2 regions of the Oceanibaculum nanhaiense genome follow, and region 1 is predicted to be linked to the other one. Evidence: predicted binding sites of a transcription regulator. Region 1 holds the regulator's gene; the other holds the start of a gene.
The links. Region 1 encodes HrcA, which represses chaperone genes, less so after heat shock. Its sites were predicted from a motif close to GTTAGCACTCNCCNNNGGNGAGTGCTAAC; they were not measured.

Region 1 (14,568 bases):
CGCGCTGGAAGAAGCGGTGCGGGGCGATGGTCAGGAAAATATAGAGATCGCCGGTGGCGGCGCCGCGCAACCCGGCCTCGCCCTCGCCGGACAGGCGGATGCGCGTGCCTTCCTCGACGCCGGCCGGGATGGAGACGGAGAGGGCCTTCTCGCGCTGCTGGCGGCCGCTGCCACCGCAGGAACGGCACGGATTCTCGATCACCTTGCCGGCACCGCCACAGGTCGGGCAGCTGCGCTCGATGGTGAAGAAGCCCTGTTGCGCACGCACCTTTCCGGCACCGGCGCAGGTCGGGCAGGACACCGGCTGGGAGCCGGCCTCGGCGCCGCTGCCATCGCAGGCTTCGCAGGCCACGGAGGTCGGGATGCGGAGTTCCTTGGTGGCGCCGGCGAAGGCGTCCTCCAGGGTGATTTCCAGATTGAGCCTAAGGTCGGCGCCGCGGCCACGCTGGCCGCCGCGGCCACGCTGGCCGCCCATGAACTCGCCGAACATCTCGTCGAAGATATCGGCAAAGCCGCCGCCGAAATCGAAGCCGCCGGCGCCGCGCCCGTTGCCGCGCGGGCCGCCGCCATTCTCGAAGGCGGCGTGGCCGAACCGGTCATAGGCCGCGCGCTTTTCCTCGTCCTTCAGGACGTCATAGGCCTCGTTCACTTCCTTGAAGCGTGCCTCGGCCTCGGGATCGTCCGGATTGCGATCCGGATGATATTGCATGGCGAGCTTGCGGTAGGCCCGCTTCAGCCCGTCCTTGTCGGCCCCGCGATCGACGCCGAGTGTCTCGTAATAGTCCCGCTTCGCCATTGTTTAGCGGCCCCTGGACTGACGATGAGTAGGCACCGCGACCTCCGGGGATGATGCCCCGGAGGTCACAGGCATTTCGGTTGCGTAACGGACTGTGCCGTTCGCGGTCATCGGACTTTAGGCCGACTTCTTGCGGTCCTCGTCGTCCACTTCCTCGAAATCGGCGTCGACGACCTTGTCGTCGCCCTTGGCCGCCGCGTCGCCGCTGCCGGCATCGCCGCCGCCCTCGCCATCACCGGAGCCACCGGCCCCGCCATCCTGCTGGGCCTTGTACATGGCTTCACCGAGCTTCATGGCGGATTGTGCCAGCTTCTCGGTCTTTTCCTTGATGAGGGCCGCATCGTCGCCGGCCATGGCTTCCTTCAGCGCGGCGATATCGGCCTCGATTGCCGATTTCTCGTCGGCACCGATGTGGCTGCCATGCTCGGCCAGGTTCTTTTCGGTGGTGTGCACCAGCGATTCGGCGTGGTTGCGGGCTTCCACCGCCTCGCGCCGCTTCTTGTCCTCGGCGGCGTTGGCCTCGGCGTCCTTCACCATCTGCTCGATATCGGCATCGGACAGACCGCCCGAGGCCTGGATGCGGATGGCCTGCTCCTTGTTGGTCGCCTTGTCCTTCGCCGAGACGTTCACGATGCCGTTGGCGTCGATGTCGAAGGTGACCTCGATCTGCGGGATGCCGCGCGGCGCCGTCGGCAGGCCGACCAGATCGAACTGGCCCAGCATCTTGTTGTCCGCCGCCATTTCGCGCTCACCCTGGAACACCCGGATGGTCACCGCCGTCTGATTATCCTCGGCGGTCGAGAACACCTGGCTCTTCTTGGTCGGGATCGTGGTGTTGCGGTCGATCAGGCGGGTGAATACGCCGCCCAGCGTCTCGATGCCCAGCGACAGCGGGGTCACGTCGAGCAGCAGGACGTCCTTCACCTCGCCCTTCAGCACCGCACCCTGAATGGCCGCACCCACGGCCACCACCTCATCCGGGTTGACGCCGCGATGCGGCTCGCGCCCGAAGAAATTCTTCACAGTCTCGAGGATCTTCGGCATGCGGGTCATACCGCCGACCATGATCACCTCGTTCACCTCGCCGGCGGTGATGCCGGCATCCTTCAGCGCCGCCTTGCAGGGCTCGATGGTGCGCTTCACCAGATCATCCACCAGCGCTTCCAGCTTGGCGCGCGACAGCTTCATGGTCAGATGCTTCGGACCAGACTGGTCGGCGGTGATGAAGGGCAGGTTGATCTCGGTCTCGGTGGTGCTGGACAGCTCGATCTTCGCCTTCTCGGCGGCTTCCTTCAGGCGCTGCAGCGCCATCTTGTCGCCACGCAGGTCGATGCCGGCTTCCTTTTTGAACTCGTCGGCCAGGTACTGGATGATCCGGCTGTCGAAATCCTCGCCGCCCAGGAAGGTGTCGCCATTGGTGGACTTCACCTCGAACACGCCGTCGCCGATCTCCAGGATCGACACGTCGAAGGTGCCGCCGCCAAGGTCATAGACCGCGACGATGCCGCTGCCCTTCTTTTCCAGGCCATAGGCGAGCGCTGCGGCGGTCGGCTCGTTGATGATGCGCAGCACTTCCAGCCCGGCGATCTTGCCGGCGTCCTTGGTGGCCTGACGCTGGGCGTCGTTGAAATAGGCCGGGACGGTGATGACCGCCTGCGTGACCTTCTCGCCCAGGTGGTTCTCGGCGGTTTCCTTCATCTTCTGCAGGATGAAGGCGCTGACCTCGCTGGGGCTGTACTTCTTGCCGCGGCTCTCGACCCAGGCGTCGCCATTATCCGCCTTCACGATCTTGTAGGGGACGAGGCCCTTGTCCTTCTCCACCATCGGGTCGTCGATCCGGCGGCCGACGAGGCGCTTGATCGCGAACAGGGTGTTTTCCGGATTGGTTACTGCCTGGCGCTTCGCCGGCAGACCGACCAGGCGTTCGCCGCCCTCGGTAAACGCGACCATCGACGGCGTGGTGCGCATGCCTTCCGCGTTCTCGATAACGCGGGCATTGCCGCCTTCCATCACGGCGACGCAAGAGTTGGTCGTACCAAGGTCGATGCCGATAACTTTGGACATGCTCTATTTCCTTTCTTCAGCAGGGCTCACTCGGCCCGTCAAGGCACCGGTCGGAGCCCCCTTATGCGATGGGGTTAAGCTGACCTGACGGAACTGCAAGGGTATATAGGCAGCAGTACTTGGCGCTGCAACGGTGAAAATCCGCCAATTCAGACGCAAAAACCGGCAAAACCGCACATGATCGTCTCTGCGAGCTACCGTACCGACATTCCGGCTTTCTATGGCGAGTGGTTCCGGGAACGGCTGCGCGCGGGCCATTGTATGGTCGCCAATCCCTATGGCAGCAGGCCTTACAGGGTGGCGCTCACGGCGGATGCCGTGGACGGCTTCGTGTTCTGGACGCGTAACGTCGCACCCTTCCTGCCGGCGCTCGAAGAGGTCACGGCGCGGAGGCTGCCTTTTATCGTCCAGTACACGGCGACCGGCTATCCGCGCGAGTGGGAGCGCGCCACCCTGCCGGCCGATGCCGCCATCGCCCAGATGCGCGCGATGGCGACGGCCTATGGGCAGCGTGCGGTGGTCTGGCGCTATGATCCGATCCTGTTCGCCGACGGGATGGGTGCGGACTGTATGGATGCCGACTGGCATCGCACCACTTTCCGCCGGATGGCGCAGGCGCTTGCCGGGGCGGTGGACGAGGCGGTGGTCTCGATCCTCGCTCCCTATCGCAAGGCCGTGCGCAATCTGGATCGGGCGGCGCAGCGTCACGGCCTGGCCTGGCGCGTGCCGGAACCGGCGGAATCGTCGGCATTGCTGACCGATCTTGCGGAGATCGCGAAGGATGCGGGCATGCGGCTCACGCTGTGCGCCCAGCCCGACCGGCTGACGGATGGCCTCTCGCCTGCCGCCTGCATCGATGCAGGGCGCCTGTCGGATGTCGCGGGCCGCGACATCGCGGCCCGGGTGAAGGGCAACCGGCCGGGCTGCCTGTGCGCCGAATCGCGGGACATCGGCGGTTATGACAGCTGCCCGCATGGCTGCACCTATTGCTATGCGGTTGCCGATCATGACAAGGCGCGGCGTCGCCACCGGGCGCATGACCCGGCGGCCGAAAGCCTGTTGCCGTAAAGCTTGGCGCCGAAAGGGCGACAGGTCAGGCAGAGGTATCGACGCGGTCGGCCGGCTTGGCCTCGCCCTTGGCGACGCCGACCATGGCGGCCTTCAGCAGCCGTTCATGGATGACATAGCCCGGCTGCAGCAGCTGCACGACGGCGCCTGCCGGCTGGCCGCTGTTCTCCACTTCGAACATGGCCTGGTGATAATTATAGTCGAAGGGCTCGCCCGGCTCGGGCGCCACCCGGCGCACGCCGTGCTTTTCCAGCGCCGCGAGCAGCACGCGCTCGGTCATCTCGACGCCTTCCATCAGCGCCTTCACGGCGGGCTCGTGCGCCGCCTCGGCCGGCACGGAAGACAGCGCCCGGCGCAGATCGTCGGCCACCCCGACCACGTCCCCGGCGAAATTGGCGATACCGAACTTGCGGTCCTGCTCGCGGTCGCGCTCGGCGCGCTTGCGCATATTGTCGATCTCGGCGACGGCGCGCAGCAGCTTGTCGCGGGTATCCGCCAGCTCCTGGGCCAGCGCCCGGGTGGCCTCATCGATCTCGGCGTCCCCGGCGGTGGAACCGGCCTCGTCCATGGCTTCCTGCGCCTCGGTCTCGGCGGTGGCGGTCACCTCCGGTTCCTGGGTTTCGGCGGCATCGTTCTGCGGATTGGTGTTCTGTGTCATGGTTCGCTGCTTGCTTCCGGTTTTCTTGAATCAGCCGATCATGCGGCCGATGGTCTTGGCCGTGTAATCGACCATGGGAATGATGCGGGCATAGTTCATCCGGGTCGGGCCGATGACGCCGATGGCCCCCAGCACCTGCTCGCGGCTGTTGGCGTAGGGGGCGACGATCATCGAGCAGCCGGCCAGGCCGAACAGCTGGTTCTCCGCGCCGATGAAGATCTGCACGCCCTCGCCCTTGTTCGTCGCCTCCAGGAGCCGCATCAGGCTTTCCTTGGTTTCCAGCGTCTGGAACAGGGTGCGGATGCGCTCCAGATCCTCCAGCGCGGTCACATCCTCCAGCAACCGCGCCTGCCCGCGCACGATCAGATAGCCTGAATCGTCACCGGCCGTCCAGGTCGCGAGCCCGGCCTCGACCACCTTCTGCGACAGCGAGTCGAGCTGCGCGCGGTGCTGTTCCAGCTCCTGCTGGATAAACAGCCTTGCCTCCTCGATGGTGCGGCCGTTCAGCCGTGCATTGACATAATTGCCCGCCTCCATCAGCGCCGAGGGCGGCATGCCGGCGGGCAGCTCGATCACCCGGTTCTCGACCATGCCATTGTCGGACACCATGACGACCAGCGCGCGGTCCGGCGCCAGGCTGACGAATTCCATGTGCTTCAGCCGGTCATCCTGCTTTGGCGCCATGACGAGGCCGGCGCAGTTCGCCAGGCCCGACAGGGTCGTCGTCGCCTGCTCCAGAACGTCGCCGAAGGAGCGGCCAAGCGCGGCGCACTTCGCCTCGATGGCGGTGCGTTCGTTCTCGGTCAGCCGGCCGACTTCCAGCAGGCCGTTCACGAACATACGCAGGCCGGCCTCGGTGGGCAGGCGGCCGGCCGAGGTGTGCGGCGCGAACAGCAGGCCGGCCGCTTCCAGATCGGCCATGACATTACGGATCGTCGCCGCCGACAGCGACAGATCGAGCCGGCGCGACAGGGTGCGCGAGCCGACCGGTTCGCCGGTTTCCATATAGGCATCAACGATGAGGCGGAATATCTCCCGCGACCGTTCATTCAGCTGACCGACCGCCGACATTGGTGGCGGCGTTGAAATTCCGTACAAATCCATGGCTTTCGGGTTGTTCGAAGCCCTCCGAATCTAGGTACGCCCCGGCACAGCGTCAATGTGTCCTCGACGCGCCGCGCGCATGGGGCTAGCTTGCGCGCCGAAAGCTGAAGACCAGTCAAGATCGTGGAGGACATTATGCGACCCTCGGGCCGTGCGCCGGATCAGATGCGCGCCGTTACCCTTGAGCCCGGTGCGTCCAAGTACGCCGAAGGCTCCTGCCTCGCCAAATTCGGCGACACACATGTGCTGTGCGCCGCCTCCATCGAGGATCGCGTGCCGCCGTTCCTGCGCAATGCCGGCAAGGGCTGGGTGACGGCGGAATACGGCATGCTGCCGCGCTCCACCCATACCCGCACGGACCGCGAGGCGGCAAAGGGCAAGCAGAGCGGCCGCACCCAGGAAATCCAGCGGCTGATCGGCCGTTCGCTGCGCGCCATCACCCGCACCGAGAAGATGGGCGAGATTACCATCAAGATCGATTGCGACGTGCTGCAGGCCGATGGCGGCACCCGCACGGCGGCGATCACCGGCGCCTATGTGGCGCTGTATCAGGCATTCCAGCATCTGCTGAAGCTTGGCATGATCAAGGAAATCCCGCTCAGCGATTCAGTGGCGGCGATTTCCTGCGGCATCTACAAGGGCCAGTCGGTGCTTGATCTGGACTATCCGGAGGATTCCGATTGCGGGGCTGATGCCAATTTCGTGCTGACCGGCACCGGCGGTATCGTCGAGGTGCAGGGCACCGCCGAGGGCGCGCCCTTCAGCCAGGCGCAGCTTGCCGAGCTGCTGGATCTCGCCAACAAGGGCGTGGCCGATCTGGCGATCCTGCAGCGCAAGGCGCTGGGACTGGACTGAGCCATGGCCCGCCGGTTCACGGAGAAGAAGCTGGTCATTGCCAGCCACAATCCCGGCAAGGTGCGGGAGATCGGTGATCTGCTGCGCGCCTTCGCGGTGGAGGTGGTGTCTGCCGGCGATCTCGGCATTTCCGAGCCGGAGGAGACCGGGACCACCTTTCGCGCCAATGCCGAGCTGAAGGCCCGGCATTCGGCGGAAGCCTCGGGCCTGCCGGCGCTGGCCGACGATTCCGGCCTCGCCGTCACCGCGCTGAATGGCGATCCCGGCATTTACTCCGCGCGCTGGGCCGGCCCGTCGAAGGATTTCGGCCTGGCGATGCAGAAGGTCGAGGACGCGCTGGCCGGCAAAACGGATCGCAGTGCCCGCTTCGTCTGCGCGCTGGCGCTGGCCTGGCCGGACGGCCATGTCGAGATTTTTGAGGGCACGGTCGCGGGCGGTCTGGTCTGGCCGCCGCGCGGGGACAAGGGCTTTGGTTATGACCCGATGTTCCGCCCGGCGGGCCAACCCACAGGCGAGAGCCTGACCTATGGCGAGATCGACCCCGACCAGAAGCACGCGACCAGCCACCGGGCGGCGGCGTTCCGGCAGTTGGTCGAGGCCTGCTTCAAGGCCTGAGATATGACGGCACCGGAAACGTCCCGTACCCCGGACAGTTTGGCCGTCTATGTCCACTGGCCGTTCTGCCGGTCGAAATGCCCCTACTGCGACTTCAATTCCCATGTCTCGGCCAGCATCGACCATGCGCGCTGGCGGGCGGCATTGCTGCGTGAGATCGATCATTATGCCGACCGCACGCCGGGCCGCACCGTCAGCTCGATCTTCTTCGGTGGTGGCACGCCTTCGCTGATGGAGCCGGCGACGGCGGCGGCGGTGATCGAGCAGATCGGCAAACGCTGGCGCCTTGACGATGGCGTGGAGATCACGCTGGAGGCCAACCCGACCTCGGTCGAGGCGGCGCTGCTGGCAGGCTTCCGCAGCGCCGGGGTGAACCGGGTCTCGCTCGGCGTGCAGGCGCTGAACGATGCCGACCTTAAATTCCTGGGCCGCGAGCATTCTGCGCGCGAGGCGCTGGAAGCGGTCGATATAGCCGCCCGGCTGTTCGATCGTTTCAGTTTCGATCTGATCTATGCCCGGCCCGGCCAGACGGTGGAAGCATGGGAAGCGGAGCTGCGCCAGGCACTGTCCCATGCGGTGGGCCATATCTCGGCCTATCAGCTGACCATCGAGGAGGGCACGCCCTTCCATCTGCGCCATGCCCGCGGTGAGTTCAAGATTCCCGACGAGGATACCGGCGCCGCCCTCTATGAGGCGACGCAGGCGGTGCTGGAACAGGCCGGCCTGCCGGCCTACGAGATTTCCAACCATGCAAGGCCGGGCGAGGAATCGCGGCACAACCTCGCCTATTGGCGCTATGCCGATTATGCCGGCATCGGCCCCGGCGCGCATGGAAGGCTGAGTATTGAGGGCGAGAAGCTGGCGACCCGCCAGCACCGCGCGCCGCAGATCTGGCTGGAGCGGGTGGAGCGCGACGGCCATGCCACCCAGGCCGAGCTGCCGGTACTCCCGGAAGAACGGCTGACCGAGATGCTGATGATGGGGCTGCGCACGGTCGAGGGCGTGCCGGCGGACCGCTTCATCCGCGAGACCGGCCAGGAGATGCGCGGCGCACTGGATGCGGAACGGCTGGATCGGCTGGTCGAAGGCGGGTTCCTGATCGCCGACGCGGTCGGCCTGCGCGCGACATCCGAGGGCCGCCAGCGCCTGAACGCCCTGCTGCCGGCGCTGCTGGGCTAAACCCTACCGTCCCCCCTTTATCGTCCGGGGGCGACGCGGCGGTAACTGAGCGCCTCCGCGATCTGGATACGGCCCACCTGCTCCACCCCGGCGAGGTCGGCCAGCGTGCGGGCGACGCGCATCACCCGGTGATAGCCGCGCGCCGACAGTTTCATGCGCTCCGCCGCCTCGGCCAGCAGCGCCTTGCCGGCGGCGTCGGGTGTGGCGACCTCCTCCAGCAGTGTGCCGTCGGCCTGCGCGTTCACCCTTATGTCCGTGCCGGTATAGCGTGTCCGCTGGATCGCCCGTGCCGCTGCGATGCGCGCCGCCACCTCGGCCGATCCCTCGCGCGGGCTGGGCAAGGCGAGGTCGGACGGGCTGACCGCCGGCACCTCGACATGCAGATCGATGCGGTCGAACAGCGGGCCGGAAATCTTCGACTGGTAGTCCAGCGCGCAGCGCGGTGCGCGCCCGCAGGTCAGCGCAGGATCGTCCAGATGGCCGCAGCGGCAGGGATTCATCGCCGCCACCAGCTGCACCCGGGCCGGATAGGTGACATGGGCATTGACGCGGGCGACCACGGCGCGGCCGGATTCCAACGGCTGGCGCAGCGATTCGAGGGTGCCGCGCGCGAATTCGGGGAGTTCGTCCAGGAACAGCACGCCGTTGTGGGCGAGGCTGATTTCCCCCGGCTTGGCGCGGATGCCGCCGCCGACCAGCGCCGGCAGCGAGGCGGAATGGTGCGGGTCGCGGAACGGCCGCCGCCGGCGCATCCGCCCGCCTTCCAGATGGCCGGCGATGGAATGGATCATGCTGACCTCCAGCGCTTCCGCTGGGTCGAGCGGCGGCAAAAGCCCCGGCAGGCGCTGCGCCAGCATCGACTTGCCGGAGCCGGGCGGCCCGATCATCAGGAGGTTGTGGCCGCCGGCTGCCGCCACCTCCAGCGCCCGCTTCGCCGTCTCCTGCCCCTTGATGTCGCGCAGATCGGGGTAGCGTTCTTCCTCCCCGGCCAGCAGCGCCTCGGGCGGGGTCAGCACCTGGGTGCCCTTGAAATGATTGATGAGGGACAGCAGCGTCGGCGCCGCCAATATCTCGATGCGCCCGGCCCAGGCCGCCTCGCCGCCGCAGGCCGCCGGGCAGATCAGCCCGCGATCCGCGGCGCTGGCGCCGATGGCGGCAGGCAGCACCCCGGCGACGGATGTTATGGAGCCGTCCAGTCCCAGCTCGCCCAGCACGGTATAACCGGATATCTCCTCACCCGGCAGCACGCCCATGGCGACCAGCAGCCCGACCGCGATCGGCAGGTCGAAATGGCTGCCTTCCTTCAGCAGGTCGGCGGGGGCGAGGTTCACCGTGATGCGCTTGGGCGGCAATGCCAGCCCCATGGCGCCAAGGGCGGCGCGCACCCGCTCCCGGCTTTCGCCGACCGCCTTGTCCGGCAGGCCGACGATGGTGAAGGCGGGAAGGCCGGCCGCCATCTGCACCTGGACATCGACCGGCAGCACCTCGATGCCCTGGAACGCGACCGTGTTGACCCGCGCGACCATCCGTCCTCCCCGCTGCTACCTGCGATGGTATGGGGCGCAGGGAGTTCGGGCCAGCGGAAAGTTTGTGGGGACTCAAGAATCCCTCGCCCCGGAAGGGGAGAGGGATTTTATATACGGCTGGAAACCAGCTTCTATGCCGACGCAACCCCGGTGCGGCTGGTCAGCTTGCCCTCGATGGCGTCCCAGATCTGCGCCGCCAGGCTGACACCGTCGAAACGGTCGATTTCCTGCAGGCCGGTCGGCGAGGTGACGTTGATCTCGGTCAGGTAATCGCCGATCACGTCGATGCCGACGAACAGCAGCCCGCGCTCGCGCAGGGCCGGGCCGATGGCGTCGCAGATATCCTGCTCGCGGCGGGTCAGCTGGCTGGCGATCGCCTTGCCGCCGGCATGCATGTTGGCGCGCGCCTCGCCATCGGCCGGGATGCGGTTGATGGCGCCCGCCGCCTTGCCGTCGATCAGGATGATGCGCTTGTCGCCCTGGCGGATTTCCGGCAGATAGCGCTGCACGATGATCGGCTCGCGGTAGAGCTGGGTGAAGGTCTCCAGCAAGGCCGAGAGATTCTCGTCATCCGGCTTGATGTGGAACACGCCGGAACCGCCATTGCCGAACAGCGGCTTCACGATGATGTCCTTGTGCTCGGCCCGGAAGGCGAGAATTTCCGCGCGGTCGGTGGTGATCAGCGTCGGCGGCATCAGATCCGGGAAATGGGTGACGAACAGCTTTTCCGGCGCGTTGCGCACATGGACCGGGTCATTCACCACCAGCGTGCCCGGATGCACATGCTCCAGGATATGCGTGGTGGTGATGTAGCTCATGTCGAAGGGCGGGTCCTGGCGCAGCAGCACGACATCCATGGTGGCGAGGTCGATGCTCTCAGGCGCACCCATGCTGGCGTGGTTGCCCTTCTCGCGCCGGACGGTCAGTGATCTTGCGCGGGCGATGGCGCGGTTGCCCTTCAGCGACAGATCCTGCGGCGTGTAGTGGAACAGCGCGTGACCGCGGCGCTGGGCTTCCAGCGCCAGCACGAAGGTGCTGTCGGCGTCGATATTGATCGGCTCGATCGGGTCCATCTGGATGGCGACGGCAAGGCTCATGGCCGGCATAACTCCCAAAGAGGAATGGTTTTGCCGGCACTATAGAGCCTCTTACCAAGCAACCCAATCGGGTTAGTTGCCGGCTTAGTTGTTGGTTTAATTCAGACGACCGCGCCAGGCCTGCAGCAGCGCCGCCGCCTCGTGCCGCTCCGTGCTGGACGGTGCCAGTTCGACGAAGCGCTCCAGCGCCTCGATGGCGGCACCCATGCGTTCCAGCCGGGCATTGATCAGCGCCGATTCGCGCCACAGCGGCACATGGTCCGGGGCAAACAGCAGCATGCGGCCGATGACCGACAGCGCGCGCTCGAACTCGCCCTGCCGGACCGCCCGCAGCAGAATATTGTTTTGCAGCCGTAACAGAATATCGCGGTCCGGTACCGGCTCGTAATAGTCCGGCAGCAGGGTCGCGTCCTGGCCGGCGATGGCGGTCAGCAGCTGGCGCAGATCGACCGCCTCCAGCGCCCGACCGCCATGGAACGGGTCGAGGATGGCGCGGCCGCCGGCAGCCTGCAGGCGGATCAGAAAATGGCCGGGGAAGTTAAGCCCCTCGGCCTGCCAGCCCTGGCTGCGGGCGGTGTGGATATAGAGGATGCCCAGCGCCACCGGCAGGCCGCGCCGGCGCTCGATCACGCGCATCAGATTGGCGTTCTGCATGTCGTCATAGGTCAGCTCGTCGCCCTGATAGCCGAAGCGCCCGGCCATCACGTCGCTCAGCGCCCCGGCGCAGCCGGCGATGTCGCGATCCTGGCCGGGGGCGGTGTCGGCCAGTGTCTCCGTCAGGGCTTCGCCCAGTTCCGACAGATGCCGGCGGTACCAGGAAAAGCTGACGCCCGGCCGGTCGAAGCTGGCCAGCGCCAGGCCGGCCCCGGCAATATCGAACGGTGCCGCGCCGCAGGTGGCAAGGCCGGCAAGGATGGCATTCGCTTCCGTGCCGCTCTCCATCTGTTATTGCAACGGCACGCGCTGTATCGGCGCCGATTGCGAGGAGGGCGCGGGTTCGATGGGCGTGACCGGACTGTCCGCCGATGGGGCGGCAGGGGTGGCATTCGGTGTCGGGCCGCTCTCCGGGGCGCCTGAGGGCGCGCGTATCTTCGGATCGCCCTTCAGCAGCACATGGTTCACGACCTTGTTCACGCCGCTGATGTTGCGGGCGTGGTTGATGACGCGTTCCAGCTCCTCGCGGCTGACCGCCACGCCCATCAGATAGACGATGCTGTGGATGGTCTCGACGCTGTAATTGATGGCGTTGATCTGGCTGTCGAACAGCAGCTTGCTGCGCAGCTGCGTGCTGATCCACACATCGGTGGCGTAGCTGCCGCCGCGCGAGCCTTCCTCGCCATCGACGCGGATTTCGTTGATCACCTCGCGCACGCCCTGGACCTGCCAGACCAGCCGCACGGCTTCCACCCGGTCTTCCGGCTTTGGCACCACGCCGGTCAGCAGCACCCTGCCATTGGAGACCGACAGGCCGACGCGGCGCATCATCTCGATGTCCTTCTCGAACCAGAGCCGGTTGATCTGCGCGCGGATGCCGGTGTCGCTGGCGGCGGTGTTCAGCCCGCCCTCCTGTTGCGCGGCAACGCCGGCGGTCGCACCGGCGCCTACCGCGATGCCGAGCGGCGTGCAGGCGGCGAGGACCGGGAGGGAAAGGGCGAAAAGGATGGAAAGCAGCAGAAAACGAGAGCGGATCATGGAGTCTGTGGTTCCCGAATCGGCGCGTGAGGCGAAGATGAGCGGTACTGTGCCTCTGAAATGTCGCAGAAAAAGGGCCGTCATGCAGCCCGTAAGATTGCGGCGGCTAGACACCTTCCCGCCAGGCGTCACGGATATGGCGGGGCAGCAGGCCGCCATCCAGCAGCATGGCGTCGAATCGCAGGGAAAGCCGGTCCCCATCCGGCTGGCGCTGGGCGAACCAGCCGAGCGCGCGCAGGATGCGGCGGCGCTGGTCCCGGCCAATGGCCTCGGCGGCATCCTCCAGCCGGCCGCGCCGCTTCACCTCGACCGCGACCAGCGTGCGCCCGCGCCGGGCAACGATATCGATCTCGCCGACCGGGGTGCGCAGGTCGCGCGCCAGGATGCGGTAGCCCTTCAGCCGCAGCAGCCACAGGCACAGCGTCTCCGCCGCGATGCCCCGCCGGCGCGCCCGCTGCCGTTCCTGCCGGCTGCGGCGCTTCATTTTTGCTCCCGGGTTTGCTCCCGGGCCAGCTCCAGCGCGCGGGCATAGACCTGCTTGCGCGGCAGACCGGTCTCCCCGGCCACCAGGGCGGCGGCGTCGCGTGTGCTGTTGTCCGCGAGCGCCCGGCGCAGGGCCGCATCCAGCGTGTCGGCACTGGCCGCTTGCGCTGCCGGTGCGCCGACCACGACGACGATCTCGCCCTTCGGCGGCCCGGCCTCGGCATAATGCGCCGCCAATGCCGAGAGCGGATTGCGGCGCACCTCCTCGAACAGTTTGGTCAGCTCGCGCGCCACGGCGGCGGGACGGTCGCCCAGCACGGCCGCCATATCGGCAAGGCTGGCGGCGAGGCGCGGCCCGGATTCGTAGAAGACCAGCGTCGCCGGTACCGCGGCCAGTTCGCCCAGCGCGGTGCGCCGCGCGCCGGATTTGGGCGGCAGGAAACCGGCGAACAGGAACCGGTCGGTTGGCAGTCCGGCCAGCACCAGCGCCGTCAGCAGCGCCGAGGGGCCAGGGGCTGCGGTGACCGCCAGCCCGGCCGCCGCCACGTCGCGCACCAGCTTGTAGCCCGGGTCCGACACCAGCGGCGTGCCGGCATCGCTGACCAGCGCCACCGCCTTACCCTGACGCAGCGCGTCCAGCAGGGTCGGGCGAACCTTATCGGCATTATGGTCGTTATAGGCAATGAGTGGACGCTTCAGGCCGAAGGCGGTCAGTAATTTGCCGGTGATTCTTGTATCCTCGCAGGCCACCAGATCGGCGGCAGCGAGAATGTCGCGGGCACGCATGGTAAGATCGCCCAGGTTTCCGATCGGCGTGGCGACGATGTAGAGTGCCGGCGTCAGCGCCGTGACCGGCTTCCGGTCACCCGGTTTAGGGCGATCACCTAGTGTAGGGGCAGCCGGCCTCTGGCTGGGCGGTTTGCGGTCGATCACGGAGCGCGACATGGGTTTACCGATGGCAGCTTGGAGAAACAGGTGTCTGGCCTTTCTACGCTAAAGCGTCGCGGCGTGCCGCAAAAGCGTTCCGCCTATGCGGCGATCGCCCTGGTGTGTGTTCTGGCGGTGCCGCTGCTGGCCGGCTGCGGCGGCTCGCGGGGCCTTGGCAGCGATATATTCGGCGATTCAGCCAGCGGGCCGGCGCTGGCCACGCCGGCACCATCGGCGCCGGCAACGCCGCCGCCGGCCACTCAGGGGCCGCTCTCCACCGTGCCGGCCGCGCCATCGCTGATTCCGCCGTCGGTCCGCGCGCCCGGCGGCCAGGTCAGGATCGCCATTCTGCTGCCGTTGAGCGGCCCGGAGGCGCGCATCGGCCAGGCGCTGCTGAACGCGGCCCAGCTTGCCTTGTTCGACGTGGCGGATGCCGATTTCCAGCTGCGCCCCTACGATACCGGCGCCGACCCCATGGAGGCTGGCGCGGTGGCGCAGCAGGCG
Region 2 (14,568 bases), 260 kb from region 1:
CACGTCATGCCGGCAGCGGCCTCGCCGCGCTCGCCCTGATCGCCGCCATCGGCTGGGGTATTGCCGCCGGCAACCAGGCCGCGCCGCGCGCCGCGCCGGCGACGGCGGAGGCAGGCGCCGCCGAAACCACGCCGTGGGAATCCTACAGCCTGCAGAAATTCGAGGCGCTGCGCGCCGAGGGCCGGCCGGTCTTCCTGAACTTCACCGCCGCCTGGTGCATCACCTGCCTGGTGAATGAGCGGGTGGCGCTGAACCGGCCCGACGTGGCCACGGCTTTCCGAACCGGCGACGTGACCTATCTGAAAGGCGACTGGACCAATCAGGATGCGGAGATCACCGCCAAGCTGGAGGAATTCGGCCGTTCCGGCGTGCCGCTCTACGTCTTCTATCCGGCCGGCCGCGACTCGCAGCCGGTCGTGCTGCCGCAGCTGCTGACCGTCGATATCGTGCTCGGCGGGATCGGGGCCGGCTGATACACAAGACCATGCGTACCCTTTGACACCATTCCTGACCCAGGAGAGATGCCATGCTGATGCGCAAGATGTTCCTGCCGGCCCTGATGGGCCTTTCCCTTTCGCTGGCCGTACCGGCTGTGGCCTCGGCCAGCCCGGAGGTGAACCAGCCCGCCCCCGCCTTCACCGGCAAGGCCGCCGACGGCAGCACCGTCGCCCTCGAGTCCCTGCGCGGCAAGACTGTCGTGCTGGAATGGACCAACCATGACTGCCCCTTCGTGAAGAAGCATTACGGCGCGGAGAACATGCAGGCCCTGCAGAAGGAGGCGAAGGCCCGCGACATCGTATGGCTGCAGGTGATCTCGTCCGGCCCCGGCAAGCAGGGCCATGTCGATGGTCCGACCGCGATCAAGCTGAACGACCAGCGCAGCGCCGTGCCGGCCAACACCCTGCTCGACCCCGAGGGCACCATCGGCAAGGCCTATGGCGCGCAGACCACGCCGCACATGTACATCATCGATGCCAGGGGCACGCTGGTCTATAAAGGCGCGATCGATTCGATCCCCTCGGCCCGCGCCGACGACATCCCACAGGCGGTGAACTATGTCCACGAGGCGCTGCAGGCGATGGACAAGGGTGCTGCGGTGCCGAACCCGGTCACCCGTGCCTATGGCTGCTCGGTGCATTATTCTTCTTAAAACCGCACGCCAGCCTGAAGAACAACGCCCCCGGCCGGAAAGCCGGGGGCGTTTTCTTTACGCCTTCACGATGGGATCGATAGGCAGGCGGGTGGAAAGACCGGCGGCCTCCTCGAACAGTTTCGCCGCCTGCAGCATGGCCGCCTCGCCGCGCGGCTTGCCGACGATCTGCAGCCCGACCGGCAGCCCGTCCTTCGTGAAGCCGCAAGGCACCGAAATTGCCGGGCAGGAGGTCAGCGTGATCGCCGAGCAGACCAGCACCCATTCGATGTAGTTCTCGAAGGTATGGCCATCGACCTCCGCCACATAGCGCTGCTCCACCGGATAGGGCGGCACGATGGTGGTCGGGCAGACCAGCACGTCGTAGGTCTCGAAGAATTTGGCCGTGCGGTAAAACAGCTCGCCGCGCCAGCGCTCGGCCTTGCCGATTTCCTCGGCGGTCAGCTTCTGGCCCTTCTCGATGTTCCAGATCACTTCCGGCTTCAGCAGGTCGCGGTGCTTTTCCAGCAACGGCGCCTTGGAGGCGGCGAACTGCGCGGCGCGCAGGATATGGAAGGTCTCCTGCGCCTCCTTCAGGTCGGGCGCGGCCTCCTCGACCGTGGCGCCCATCGCCTCGAACAGCCTCGCCGCCTTGGCGACGATCTCCCGCACCTCGGGATCGACCGGCGTGATGCCATTCAGGTCCGCCGAAAAGGCGACGCGCGACAGCTTGCCCGGATTGGCGACCGCCGCCGAGAAGGAGGTGGCCGGCTCCGCCAGCGAGATCGGATCACCCGGATGCTGGCCGGCCATCGCGTCCAGGAACAGTGCCGTGTCGGCAACGGTGCGTGCCATCGGCCCATCGACCGACAGGTTGGCGAAGGGCATCAGCGACGGGCCGTGCGCCACCCGGCCCGGGCTGGGGCGCATGCCGACGATGCCGCAGAAGCTGGCCGGGCTACGCAAGGAGCCGCCAAGGTCGGAGCCGGTGGCCAGCCAGACCTGGCCGGTCGCCAGCGCCACCGCCGCACCGCCGGAAGACCCGGCGCAGCTTTTCCGCGTGTCCCACGGATTCACCGTGGTGCCCAGCACCTCGTTGAAGGTGTTGGCGCCGGCGCCGAATTCCGGTGTGTTCGACTTGGCGATGGTGACGGCGCCGCGCCGGTCCAGCATCTCCACCATATGGTCGGAATGATCCGGCACATAATCCTTGTAGATCGGCGAGCCATAGGTGGTGCGCACACCCTTCACCGGGTTCAGATCCTTCACCGCGATCGGCAGCCCGGCGAGATAGCCGGCATAGTTCTTGTCGCCCGGTTCGGATTCCAGCCGCTTCGCCTGCGCGCGCGCCCGGTCCAGGCACAGGGTCGGCAGCGCGTTCACGGTCTTGTCCACCTCGGCGATGCGGGCGGCGGCGGCATCGATCATCTCCAGCGGCGAGACCTTGCGCTTTTTCAGCAGATCGACAGCCTCGACGGCGGTCAGCTTCACGAGATCGGCGTGGCTCACGGATTTCCCCCTCGGTTTTCGTTCGGCAAGTTGTCAGTGGCGTGACCATCTGACATACATCCTTTCGACCCTGCCCGCCACAGATCGAGACACATGCCGCACCGTCTTTCCCTACCTGAGCTGGAAGCGTTGATCCGTGACGTGATGCTGAACAGCCGCGTTGCGCCCGCCACCGCCGACAGCGTGGCCCGCGCCCTGACACGGGCGGAGGCAGAGGGCATCAGCTCGCACGGCGCCGCCCGCGCGCCGGTCTATGCCGGGCAGGCGCTGAACGGCAAGGCGGACGGTCTGGCCGAACCGACGGTCGAACGCACCGCCGCCGCCACGATCCGGGTCGATGCCGGCACCGGCTTCGCCTTCCCGGCCATTGATGCCGGGCTGGAGGCCGCCTATGCGATCCTGCCGGAGAGCGGCATCGCCGCCATCGGCATCGCCAATTCGCATCATTTCGGCGTTGCCGGCCATCCGGTCGAGGATGCGGCGCGGCAGGGCTATATCGCGCTGGCCTTCTCCAACACGCCGCAGGCCATGGCGCCCTGGGGCGGCAATCAGGGGCTGTTCGGCACCAACCCCATCGCCTTCGCTTTTCCGCGCCAGGACCGGCCGCCGCTGGTCATCGACCTGTCGCTCAGCATCGCGGCGCGCGGCAAGATCGTGCTGGCGGCGAAGGAAGGGCGGAACATACCGGAAGGCTGGGCCATCGACGCGGATGGCAATCCCACCACCGACTCAGCGGCTGCGCTGGCCGGCACGGTGCTGCCCATCGGCGGCGCCAAGGGATCGGCGCTGGCGCTGATGGTGGAGCTGCTGTGCGGCGCGCTGACCGGCTCAAACTTCGGCTATCAGGGCACCTCCTTCTTCGAACCGACCGGCGCGCCGCCGCGTGTCGGCCACATGATCCTGCTGTTCGACCCGGCGCGCTTCGGCGGCGGCGATGTGGCCGGTCGCGGCGAGGAGATGTTCGCGCGGATCATGGGCCAGCCCGGCGCCCGGCTGCCCGGCGAACGGCGGCAGGTGCTGAAAGAAGCGGCGGCGCGCGACGGTGTCATGCTGCCGGATGCCCTGTACGAGGAGCTGACGCGGCGCGCCGCTGGCGCAGGCTGAAAACGCAGCCGGGGCCCGGTACAGCCATCAGGAAGCCAGCTCGCCGTTATCGCGCTGCCGGGCCCAGAGCATCCGCAGATCGACCATGAGTTCGCTGTCGTTCGAGATCGGCTTGCGGCTCTGCCTCGGCAGGTCGAAGAACTCGCGGTCAACCGCCTCAGCCAGCGGCAAGGCGCGTTCGGCAAGCGCCCGTCCGGCCGCCGTCAGGCGCGGCAACCGGGCGCGGGCATCCGCCCCGCGGCTGCGTTCCAGCAGACCTTTCGCCTCCAGCGTGCGCAGCACCTGAGAGGTCATGGTGGCATCGGCCTGGCAGAACCGGGCCAGATCACCCTGAGTGATCGGCGTGCCGGTGATGGCCTCGCGCTCTTCGAGGCGCAAAAGTGCGGTCAGCAGCATTGCCTGGACATAGGTCAGGCCCAGCGGCGAGAGCACGATGCGCATCTGCCGCTGCCAGGCATTGGCCAGCTGCCATAGCAGAAACCCTGGCGATTCATCTGGTTGTCCCGGCGAATCCGGGATCTGTCTTGCTTTCATCGGTGGCGCCCTCCCTGTCGCGATTATCGCATCGTCAGCTCCGGTTCTCCGGATGCCGCGTGCGTCTTTTCATTGCCTGGCGCTGTTCGGTCCTGCCGCTGCCGGCAGGGATGTCGTGTTTTCAGCCCCTTTGTTCATTACGTGTGCAATCGAAAATATACTAAAGCACAGAGCCGTCAGACTGAACAGTACACGCGAGGGTGGCCGGGTTGCAGGGGCGGGGCGCAAAGAAAAACCCCGGCAGCCAAGGCTGCCGGGGTTCTTTTGCTTCTGTTCGGATGGGCCGGACTTAGAAGTCCATACCGCCCATGCCGCCCATACCGCCCATGCCACCCATGTCCGGAGCGCCGCCAGCGGCCTTCTTCTCCGGCTTGTCGGCGATCATCGCCTCGGTGGTGATGAGCAGCGAGGCGACCGAGGCCGCATCCTGCAGGGCGGTACGCACGACCTTGGTCGGGTCGATGATACCGGCCTTCACCAGGTCCTTGTACTCGCCGGTCTGGGCGTCGAAGCCCCAGCTCGGATCGGTCGACTCCAGCAGCTTGCCGACGACAACGCCGCCGTCCATGCCGGCGTTCGCGGCGATCTGCTTCGCCGGAACCTGGATCGCCCGGCGGATGATCTCAACGCCGACGCGCTGGTCGTCATTGGCCGGCTTCACCTTGTCGAGCGCCTTCAGCGAATGCAGCAGGGCAACACCGCCGCCCGGCACCACGCCTTCCTCGACAGCGGCGCGGGTCGCATGCATCGCGTCATCGACGCGGTCCTTGCGCTCCTTCACCTCGACCTCGGAAGCACCGCCGACGCGGATGACGGCAACGCCGCCAGCCAGCTTCGCCAGACGCTCCTGCAGCTTCTCGCGGTCGTAGTCCGAGGTGGTCTCCTCGATCTGCGCGCGGATCTGCGTGACGCGGCCCTCGATGTCCTTCTTCTTGCCCGAACCATCGACGATGGTGGTCTCTTCCTTGGTGATCAGCACGCGCTTCGCCTTGCCGAGCATCTCGAGCGAGACGGTCTCAAGCTTGATGCCGATATCCTCGGAGATCACCTGGCCACCGGTCAGGATGGCGATGTCTTCCAGCATCGCCTTCCGGCGATCGCCGAAGCCCGGCGCCTTCACGGCCGCGACCTTCAGGCCGCCGCGCAGCTTGTTCACCACCAGGGTGGCGAGCGCTTCGCCCTCGACGTCCTCGGCGATGATCAGCAGCGGCTTGCCGGACTGCACGACAGCCTCCAGCACCGGCAGCATCGGCTGCAGGCTGGACAGCTTCTTCTCGTGCAGCAGGATGTACGGGCTCTCGAGCTCCGCATTCATCTTGTCGGCATTGGTGACGAAGTACGGCGACAGGTAGCCGCGGTCGAACTGCATGCCCTCGACGACTTCCAGCTCGGTCTCCAGGCTCTTCGCCTCTTCGACCGTGATGACGCCCTCGTTGCCGACCTTCTCCATCGCCTTGGCGATCATCTCGCCAATCTCGCGCTCGCCATTGGCCGAGATGGTGCCGACCTGGGCAACCTCGGCGGAGGTGGCGATCTTCTTGGAGCGCTTCTTCAGATCCTCGACGACAGCCGCGACGGCGAGGTCGATGCCGCGCTTCAGGTCCATCGGGTTCATGCCGGCGGCAACCGACTTGTTGCCTTCGCGCACGATGGCCTGGGCCAGCACGGTGGCGGTGGTGGTGCCGTCACCGGCGACGTCGTTGGTCCGGGAGGCCACTTCGCGCACCATCTGGGCGCCCATGTTCTCGAACTTGTCGGTGAGCTCGATCTCCTTGGCGACGGAGACGCCGTCCTTGGTGATGCGCGGCGCGCCGAACGACTTATCGATGACGACGTTGCGGCCCTTCGGACCCAGCGTGACCTTCACCGCATCGGCGAGGATGTCGACGCCGCGCAGCATCTTGGTGCGCGCTTCGCCACCGAACTTTACTTCCTTGGCAGCCATGTATGTCTTCCTTCAAATAGATTGATTAAGCGACGGGGGGAGAGGCGCCTCAGGCGGCCTTCTTGCCCTTCGCGGCGCCTTCGATGACGCCCATGATGTCGCTTTCCTTCATGATCAACAGCTCCTGGCCGTCAACCTTCACCTCGGTGCCGGACCACTTGCCGAACAGAACCCGGTCGCCCGGCTTCACATCCAGCGGGCTGAGCACGCCCTGCTCATTCTTGGCGCCCGGACCGACGGCGACGATTTCGCCTTCCATCGGCTTTTCCTTGGCGGTGTCCGGAATGATGATGCCGCCAGCGGTCTTATCCTCGGATTCCAGCCGACGGACCAGCACGCGATCGTGCAGAGGCCGAAACTTCATATGGGTAACCCTCCTCAATGTCGCGCGGTCAATGCTGCCGCGCGGATATGCCTGAATTTGCAACTCTCAAGGGAAGGGGGCCGGGCGCGTGGACCCGTTAGCACTCTCCCCCGATGAGTGCCAGACACATAGGAAAGCGGATTTTCCCTGTCAAGACATGCGAGGCAATGAGTCGGCGGGGATTTTGCGCCGGCTCGGCGCGGCGTGCTGCGCAAATTGTTAGCACTCCCGGCCAGCTGCTAACAACACCTTGATCTACAACAATTTTCTTGCCGCGTCAAAAACGAGGCGGCACAGTTACAGAAAAGAGACAGGGACGCAAATTTTTCCACCGAAGCCGGGAGACTTTTGCCGATGAGTGGATTGATCCGACAATTGGACGGCTACCGTCTGACCACCGCCGAGATTCTCTATCACCTGCCCGACCATCCGACGCTGCTGCAAAGCTTCATCTGGCAGGAATATGACATGGCCCCCTCCTACCCGGTGCTGCACAGATTTCTGGATTTCTGGCAGGGCAATCTGGAGGGCAAGCTGCATTCGGTGACGGTCGGCTCGGCGCCGCTCATCACCCCGGGGTCGCTGCGGCACGCCGATGTGAGCCTCAGCCTGCACTGATCCGGAAAAACGAAGGCCTGGAAAAGAAAAGGGCCGGCGCCAAGGCGCCAGCCCTTTTGGAAAGCCGATGGGGGAAGGATCAGTAGCGATACTGGTCCGCCTTGTACGGCCCCTGCTCGTCAACGCCGATATAGCTGGCCTGGTCGGGGGTCAGCTTGGTCAGCTTGGCACCGACCTTGGCGAGATGCAGCGCCGCCACCTTCTCGTCCAGATGCTTCGGCAGCACATAGACCTTGCGCTCGTAATTCGCGTGGTTCTTCCACAGCTCCAGCTGCGCCAGGACCTGGTTGGTGAAGGAAGCGCTCATCACGAAGCTGGGGTGGCCGGTGGCATTGCCCAGATTCACCAGGCGGCCCTTGGACAGCACGATCAGGCGCTTGTTGTCCGGGAACACAACCTCGTCAACCTGCGGCTTGACCTCTTCCCACTTGTAGTTGGACAGCGCGCCGATCTGAATCTCGGTGTCGAAATGGCCGATATTGCAGACGATGGCGCGGTCCTTCATGGCCCGCATATGGTCCAGCGTGATGATGTCCTTGTTGCCGGTCGCGGTGACGAAGATGTCGGCCACCGGGGCGGCGTCTTCCATGGTCACGACCTGGAAGCCTTCCATCGCCGCCTGCAGGGCGCAGATCGGGTCGATCTCGGTGACCATGACGCGGGCACCGGCATTGCGCAGCGAGGCGGCCGAGCCCTTGCCGACATCGCCATAACCGCAGACCACGGCGACCTTGCCCGACATCATCACGTCGGTGGCGCGGCGGATGCCATCGACCAGGCTTTCGCGGCAACCATAGAGATTGTCGAATTTCGACTTGGTGACGCTGTCATTCACGTTGATGGCCGGAACCTTCAGCGTGCCCTTCTTCGCCATCTCATACAGGCGATGAACGCCGGTCGTGGTCTCCTCGGAGACGCCGCGCACATCGTTCAGCATTTCGGGGTACTTGTCGTGCATCAGCACGGTCAGATCGCCGCCATCGTCGAGGATCATGTTCGGGGTCCAGCCATCCGGGCCCTTCACGGTCTGCTCGATGCACCACCAGAACTCCTCCTCGGTCTCGCCCTTCCAGGCGAAGACCGGGATGCCGGCGGCGGCAATGGCCGCGGCGGCCTGATCCTGGGTCGAATAGATGTTGCAGGACGACCAGCGGATGGTGGCGCCCAGATGGGTCAGCGTCTCAATCAGCACGGCGGTCTGGATCGTCATGTGCAGGCAGCCGACGATGCGCGCACCGGCCAGCGGCTTCGTGTTGCCATATTCCTCGCGCAGCGCCATCAGGCCCGGCATCTCGGTTTCGGCAATGCGGATCTCGCGGCGGCCCCAATCGGCCAGCTTGATATCGGCGACCTTATAGTCGGTGAAAGAACCCATCGCGGCTGTCTCCTGAAGAACGCTATAGACGAAAATATGCTGTTGCGCCGGGCTATAGCAGAGCCCCGGCGCGGCAGCAAGGATAAAGATATCTTTATATGGTTATGAAAACCTTACTCCTCGCCGAACTTGCCGGCGACGAGTTCTTCGAGCGCCGCCATCGCGGCGGCGGCCTCGGGTCCGCGGGTGGTGACCTCAATGCTGCAGCCCGGTGCCGCGGCCAGCATCATCAGCCCCATGATCGACAGGCCCGACACCTCCACACCGCCCTTCGAGACAGTGATGTCGGCGTCGAAACTCTCGCTCAGCTTCACGAATTTGGCAGCCGCGCGGGCGTGCAGGCCGCGCTTGTTCACGATGGTCACGCTGCGGCGCAGCGCCTCGGTTGCGCTCACGAAGTTTCCCCGGCCAGCAGCTTGGAGGCGACATTGATGTATTTGCAGCCCGCCTCCTGCGCGCTTTCAACCGCCTTGGCCAGGCTTTCCGTGCCACGCACGCTGGCCAGCTTGATCAGCATCGGCAGGTTCACGCCAGCGATAACCTCGATGCGCGCCTTGTCGATGATCGAGATGGCAAGGTTCGACGGCGTGCCGCCGAACATGTCGGTCAGCACCACCACACCGGAACCGCCATCGACCTCGCCGACCTTGTCGAGAATCTCCTGCCGGCGTTGTTCCATATCGTCGTCCGGCCCGATGCAGACGGCAGCCACCTGTTGCTGCTTGCCGACCACATGCTCCAGCGCGGCGATGAATTCAACGGCCAGACGGCCGTGGGTTACGAGCACCATGCCAATCATGGGCCTTCCTTTTCGCTTGTTTGTGCCTCACCCGACGGAAGGCCGATCTTCTGGCGGCTCTCCCACTGTTCCATGTCGCGGTGCACCAGGATCACCTGCTGCCCGGCCTCGCGCAACCATGCCGCCAGCCTTTCGGCGACATAGACCGAGCGGTGCCGTCCGCCAGTGCAGCCCAGCGCGATGGTCAGATAGCTTTTGCCCTCTTCGTAGTAGCGCGGCAAGAGCGGTTCCAGCATCGCCGTCAGCTGTTCGAAGAAAGGAGGGAAGCCGGCGTCCGATTCGACATGCCGCGCCACCGCCGGATCACGACCGTCGAGCGGCCTGAGTGCTGCATCGTAATGCGGGTTCTTCAGAAAGCGCACGTCGAACACCAGATCCGCCTCGCGCGGCAGCCCCTCCCGGTAGGAAAAGGACAGCACGGTCAGCGTCACGCCATGGCGCGGGTCGAGCGCATATTCCGTCCAGAGCCGCCGGCGCAGATCGCCCGGCGCCAGCGCGCTGGTGTCGATCACCTGGTCGGCGCGCTCCTTCAAGGGGGCGATGCGCTGGCGTTCCAGCCGGATGCCATCCATCACCGGCCGGTCGGCAGCCAGCGGATGGCGGCGGCGGGTCTCAGTGAAACGCCGCGCCAGCACTTCCGTGTCGCAGTCGAGGAACAACAGCCTGATGTCGCGCGCGCAATCGCCGTTAGGGGCGCCATAAGTGGCGCCATGAGCGGCGTCAATCAGCGCGACCAGCCGGCCGACCTCGAAGTCGCGGGTGCGGATATCGACGCCGATGGCCAGCGGCCGCCGGATACCGCCCAGCTCGCCGCCGCCTTCCAGCAGCAGCTGCAAAAGACCGATGGGCAGATTGTCGATGGCCTCGTAGCCAATATCCTCCAGCGCCTTCAGGCACGCCGTACGACCGGCGCCCGACAGGCCTGTCACGAGGACAACCCGGTCAGTGGTCGCGTCCGCCGTAGCGGGGATTTTAGCCAAATCGCTCATGAGCCGGCATTATTCGCCCGTCAGGCGCGCCACCGCAAGCCGAAGCTTCACGACCGCGGACGCCTCGAAGGCAGCCAGCCGCAACAGCGGTATGGGGATGCCCAGATAGGCGCGTTCCGCCGGTCCCGGCAGCCGTTCGAGAGAGTCCGGCGGCACCAGATCGACCACGAGGCTGACCGGAACCGCGTCGCGCCAGGGCAGGTCCACAATCCCCAGGCCGCGCACCTCCAGCCGGCCGCGGATCGTCTCCGGGCAGCGGGCAATGAGCTGGTCCTGCTCGGCGGACAGGGCGGTCTGGTCATCGGCCACCAGCACCGCGCCGGCATCGATAGCGCGCAGCGCGAGATCGGACTTGCCGCTGCCCGGCGGACCGCACAGCAGCACCGCGCGGCCGTCCAGGGCGATGGTCGTGGCGTGGAGCAGCATGGGTTATTGCTTTGGCAGGCGCACGGTGAAGCGGGCGCCAACGACCTGCCCGGCCGAATCCATCCGATTCTCGGCGATGATGGTACCGCCATGGGCGTCCACGATCTGCTTGGAGATGCTGAGGCCCAGCCCGGAATGGGTACCGAAACGCTCGCCTTTCGGCCGTTCGGTGTAGAAGCGATTGAAAATGTCCGCCAGCTTGTTCTCCGGGATGCCCGGCCCCTCATCCTCCACCGTGAACACCACGAAGCTGCCCTCCCGGCCGCCGGTCACGGTGATGGTGCCATCGGGCGGCGAGAAGCTGATCGCGTTGGTGACGAGATTGCGCACCACCTGCCCCAGGCGGGTTTCCAGGCCAGTGACCAGAAGCTTGTCGCCCGGCGGCAGCGCCACCCGGAAGCGCGGGCCACCTTCCTTCGGCACGGCGGTATAAATGCCGACCAGCGTGGTCAGCATGATGCCGACATCCACCGTCTCCATGTCGGCGCGGGACAGTTCGGAATCGAGGCGTGAAGCGTCCGAGATATCGGAGATCAGCCGGTCCAGCCGCTTCACGTCGTCAAGAATGACGGCCATCAGCTTCTGCTGCTGTCCGGCATCCTTCACCCGCGATGCGGTTTCCACCGCACTGCGCAGGCTGGTCAGCGGATTCTTGATCTCATGCGCCACATCGGCGGCGAACCGCTCGATAGCGTCGAGGCGCTGCCACAGCGCATCGGTCATGGCGATCAGCGTGCCGGACAATTCGCCGATCTCGTCACGGCGTTTCCGGAAATCGGGAATCTTGTGCTGCCGGTTCATGCCGAGGCGCAGCCGTTCGGCCGCCGCCGCCAGCCTCTCGATGGGCCGGGTGATGGTGCGCGCCAGATAGAAGGACAACAGGGCCGTCACCGCAAAGACCAGGGCAAACACCTTCATGATGTCCAGCCGGACCGCGCGGATATTCTCCTCGATACTCTTGTCGGTGCCGCTGATCACCAGGGCGCCGAGCACCTGGCGATAACTCTGCACCGGCACCCCCACCGACAGATGCATGCGGCCTTCCGGCAGGCGCCGGCGCGCATAGGCCGCCTCGCCCTGCAGCGCCTCCAGCACCTCGGGATAATCCAGGGCGGTCTGCAGCGGCGCTTCCCTGTAGGGCGGCAGATGCTCGTCAGCCGGCAGCCAGCCGACGATCCAGTCATAAACCGCGTTCAGTGCCCGCTCGCCAAGGCTGGCGGTCGCGCCGATCGGCGGCAGCGGCTCGATCTGCACCACGCCGTAAGGACCGCGCAGCATCCGGCTGTCCGCGGCAAGCTCGCCCGTCGGCAGAAAGACGCGGATGCGCACGCCGGGCGGTGGCTCGAACCGGCGCACCAGCTGGCGCGCCAGATCGGGCGACATGACCACGGAATCGTCGCCGACATTCTGCACGACGGTGGCGCCCAGCGCGCCGGCCAGCAATTCGGCCTGCAGGCGCATGTTCTGCAACTCGGCAACAATCAGGCTGCGGCGGTATTCATCAACATAGAAGACCCCGCCCACCAGCATCGCCAGCGCCAGCAAATTGATCGCCATGATGCGCAGGGTCAGCGGCGAGATCAGCCATTTCCGGCGGCGGCGCAGCCTGGTTTCGACCTCGGCGGCCGACAGTTCGTCCCGCTCCGGACGCGACGCGCCCTCAGCGGACGCGCTCCCGGGTGCGCTCCCGGAGGCTGCCCCTGATGCCTTATCCGCCATCGCATCCGTTATTTCTGGCATTTCTGGCGTCGTCGCTTGCGTCGTCATCGGCCTGTCTTGTCTGCCCATAGCCTACCGGTCCGCCGCGCCATGCCGCCGCACCGAAACGGCGTTCAGCTTTCGCGATACCGGTAGCCGACACCATACAGCGTCTCGATTTCCTGGAAATCGTCGTCCACCACCTTGAATTTCTTGCGCAGCCGCTTGATGTGGCTGTCGATGGTACGGTCGTCGACATAGATCGATTCGCCATAGGCCGCATCCATCAGCTGGTCGCGGCTCTTCACATGGCCGGGGCGCTGCGACAGCGCCTTCAGGATCAGGAATTCCGTTACCGTCAGATTGACCGGCCCGCCCTTCCAGGTACACATGTGGCGGCGCGGGTCGAGCACCAGCTCGCCGCGGACGACCACATTCTCCTTGCTCTGGTCGCCGGTATCCTGCGCCAGTTCCTGGCGGCGCAGCAGCGCGCGGATACGCTCGATCAGCAGGCGCTGCGAGAACGGCTTGGTGATGTAGTCGTCCGCCCCCATGCGCAGGCCCAGCACCTCGTCCACCTCATCATCCTTCGAGGTGAGGAAGATCACCGGCATCGCCGTCTTCTTGCGCAGCTTGGACAGCAGCTCCATGCCATCCATGCGCGGCATCTTGATGTCCAGCACGGCCAGATCGACCGGGCGCTGGCTGATCCCGAGCAGCGCCTCCTCGCCATCCGCATAGGCACGCACATCGAAGCCCTCGGCCTCCAGGGCCATCTGCACCGACGTCAGGATATTCTGGTCGTCATCGACCAAGGCGATCGTTTGAGCCACTGTCATGCTCCCCTATTCGATATGCACGCCGCCATGCACGCGCGCACCGGACCATACCGGGCCGGACCATACTGGGATAGCGGTCCGGCGTCCCGCCTTTTGCGCAATAATAATGACCGGATTTAGGCATTCCCGCATAAAATTACCAGAAAGCCCGCCAAATAAACCGATCGCGATGCGGCGCTTTGACCGATTGCCGGGCACGAAATTTCCGGCAATTCTGCGAAATAGCTGTCCACGACAAGACTAATGGTGATTCATGCGTTTCGTTCCCCGGTTTCTGGTTTTCGTTCTTGCGCTGATGGCAGTGCCGCCACTGGCGGTCGCCCACCACAATCATGTGGAGGCCACCAATGTCTGGGCCCGCGCGACCCCGCCCGGCGCCAAGAATGGCGCCGCCTACATGATTCTGACCAACGACACGGCGAAGGCCGACCGCCTGCTCGATGTCGCCTCCGATGTCGCCGAGCGCGTCGAGATCCATACCCATCTGATGGAAAACAACGTGATGCGCATGCGTCGCGTCGAGGGTGGTGTGGATGTCGAGCCGGGCACGCCGGTCGTGTTCCAGCCGGGCGGGCTGCACATCATGCTGATGGGCCTCAAGAAACAGCTGGTCCCCGGCGACAGCTTCGAGCTGGTGCTGATCTATCGCGATGCCGGGCCGGTGAAAATCACCGCCGAGGTGCTGCCGATCGGCGCCGATGGCAGCAAGATGGACCATGGCAAGGTCCGCACCCACTGACATGTCGCAAGAGCCGCCGGGCGACGCCGCCCGGCGCTTGATCCGCACCGCCGACCGCGCCGTCCTGGCCACAGCCTTGAACGGCGCGGAGGGCTGGCCCTACGCCTCGCTGGTGATGATCGCGCTGGATCACGCGGCACAGCCCCTGCTGCTACTGTCCGACCTTGCCGACCACACGAAGAACCTGCAGGCTGACCCGCGCGCCTCGCTGCTGATCGACGGCACGGCCGGCCTCGATGAGCCGCTGACCGGCGCGCGGGTCAGCCTGCAGGGCCGCATCGCGCCCGTCGAGGACGATGCCCTGCTGGCGCGCTATATCGCCCGCCATCCCCCGGCATCCTTCTATGCCGGCTTCACGGATTTCCGCCTCTACCGCATGGACGTGACACGCGCCCATCTGGTCGCCGGCTTCGGCCGGATTCACTGGATCGACTCCAGCGCGCTGCTGTTCGATGCCACACCGCATGCTGCGCTGGCCGCCGCCGAGGCGGAGATCGTCG

Region 2: the regulator HrcA is predicted to act here: its motif matches at 6,682-6,710, upstream of BKM74_RS01945 (co-chaperone GroES).

The regions. Positions count from the first base shown of each region.
Region 1 is NZ_MPOB01000001.1:135,033-149,600, reverse strand. It holds gene dnaJ (molecular chaperone DnaJ) at 1-796, opposite strand, end outside; gene dnaK (molecular chaperone DnaK) at 914-2,860, opposite strand; gene BKM74_RS00665 (DUF1848 domain-containing protein) at 3,038-3,928, shown strand; gene grpE (nucleotide exchange factor GrpE) at 3,954-4,586, opposite strand; gene hrcA (heat-inducible transcriptional repressor HrcA) at 4,617-5,657, opposite strand; gene rph (ribonuclease PH) at 5,826-6,545, shown strand; gene rdgB (RdgB/HAM1 family non-canonical purine NTP pyrophosphatase) at 6,549-7,160, shown strand; gene hemW (radical SAM family heme chaperone HemW) at 7,164-8,339, shown strand; gene BKM74_RS00635 (YifB family Mg chelatase-like AAA ATPase) at 8,357-9,865, opposite strand; gene gshB (glutathione synthase) at 9,997-10,962, opposite strand; gene BKM74_RS00625 (SirB1 family protein) at 11,059-11,904, opposite strand; gene BKM74_RS00620 (BON domain-containing protein) at 11,908-12,654, opposite strand; gene BKM74_RS00615 (YraN family protein) at 12,761-13,138, opposite strand; gene rsmI (16S rRNA (cytidine(1402)-2'-O)-methyltransferase) at 13,135-14,082, opposite strand; gene BKM74_RS00605 (penicillin-binding protein activator) at 14,113-14,568, shown strand, end outside.
Region 2 is NZ_MPOB01000001.1:398,438-413,005, reverse strand. It holds gene BKM74_RS01975 (protein-disulfide reductase DsbD family protein) at 1-473, shown strand, start outside; gene BKM74_RS01970 (redoxin domain-containing protein) at 527-1,150, shown strand; gene BKM74_RS01965 (amidase) at 1,208-2,638, opposite strand; gene BKM74_RS01960 (Ldh family oxidoreductase) at 2,732-3,742, shown strand; gene BKM74_RS01955 (MarR family winged helix-turn-helix transcriptional regulator) at 3,770-4,276, opposite strand; gene groL (chaperonin GroEL) at 4,566-6,221, opposite strand; gene BKM74_RS01945 (co-chaperone GroES) at 6,271-6,585, opposite strand; gene BKM74_RS01940 (usg protein) at 6,940-7,203, shown strand; gene ahcY (adenosylhomocysteinase) at 7,283-8,578, opposite strand; gene BKM74_RS01930 (HPr family phosphocarrier protein) at 8,692-8,973, opposite strand; gene BKM74_RS01925 (PTS sugar transporter subunit IIA) at 8,970-9,377, opposite strand; gene rapZ (RNase adapter RapZ) at 9,374-10,366, opposite strand; gene BKM74_RS01915 (HPr kinase/phosphorylase) at 10,376-10,792, opposite strand; gene BKM74_RS01910 (stimulus-sensing domain-containing protein) at 10,796-12,511, opposite strand; gene BKM74_RS01905 (response regulator transcription factor) at 12,625-13,323, opposite strand; gene BKM74_RS01900 (copper chaperone PCu(A)C) at 13,583-14,068, shown strand; gene BKM74_RS01895 (HugZ family pyridoxamine 5'-phosphate oxidase) at 14,046-14,568, shown strand, end outside.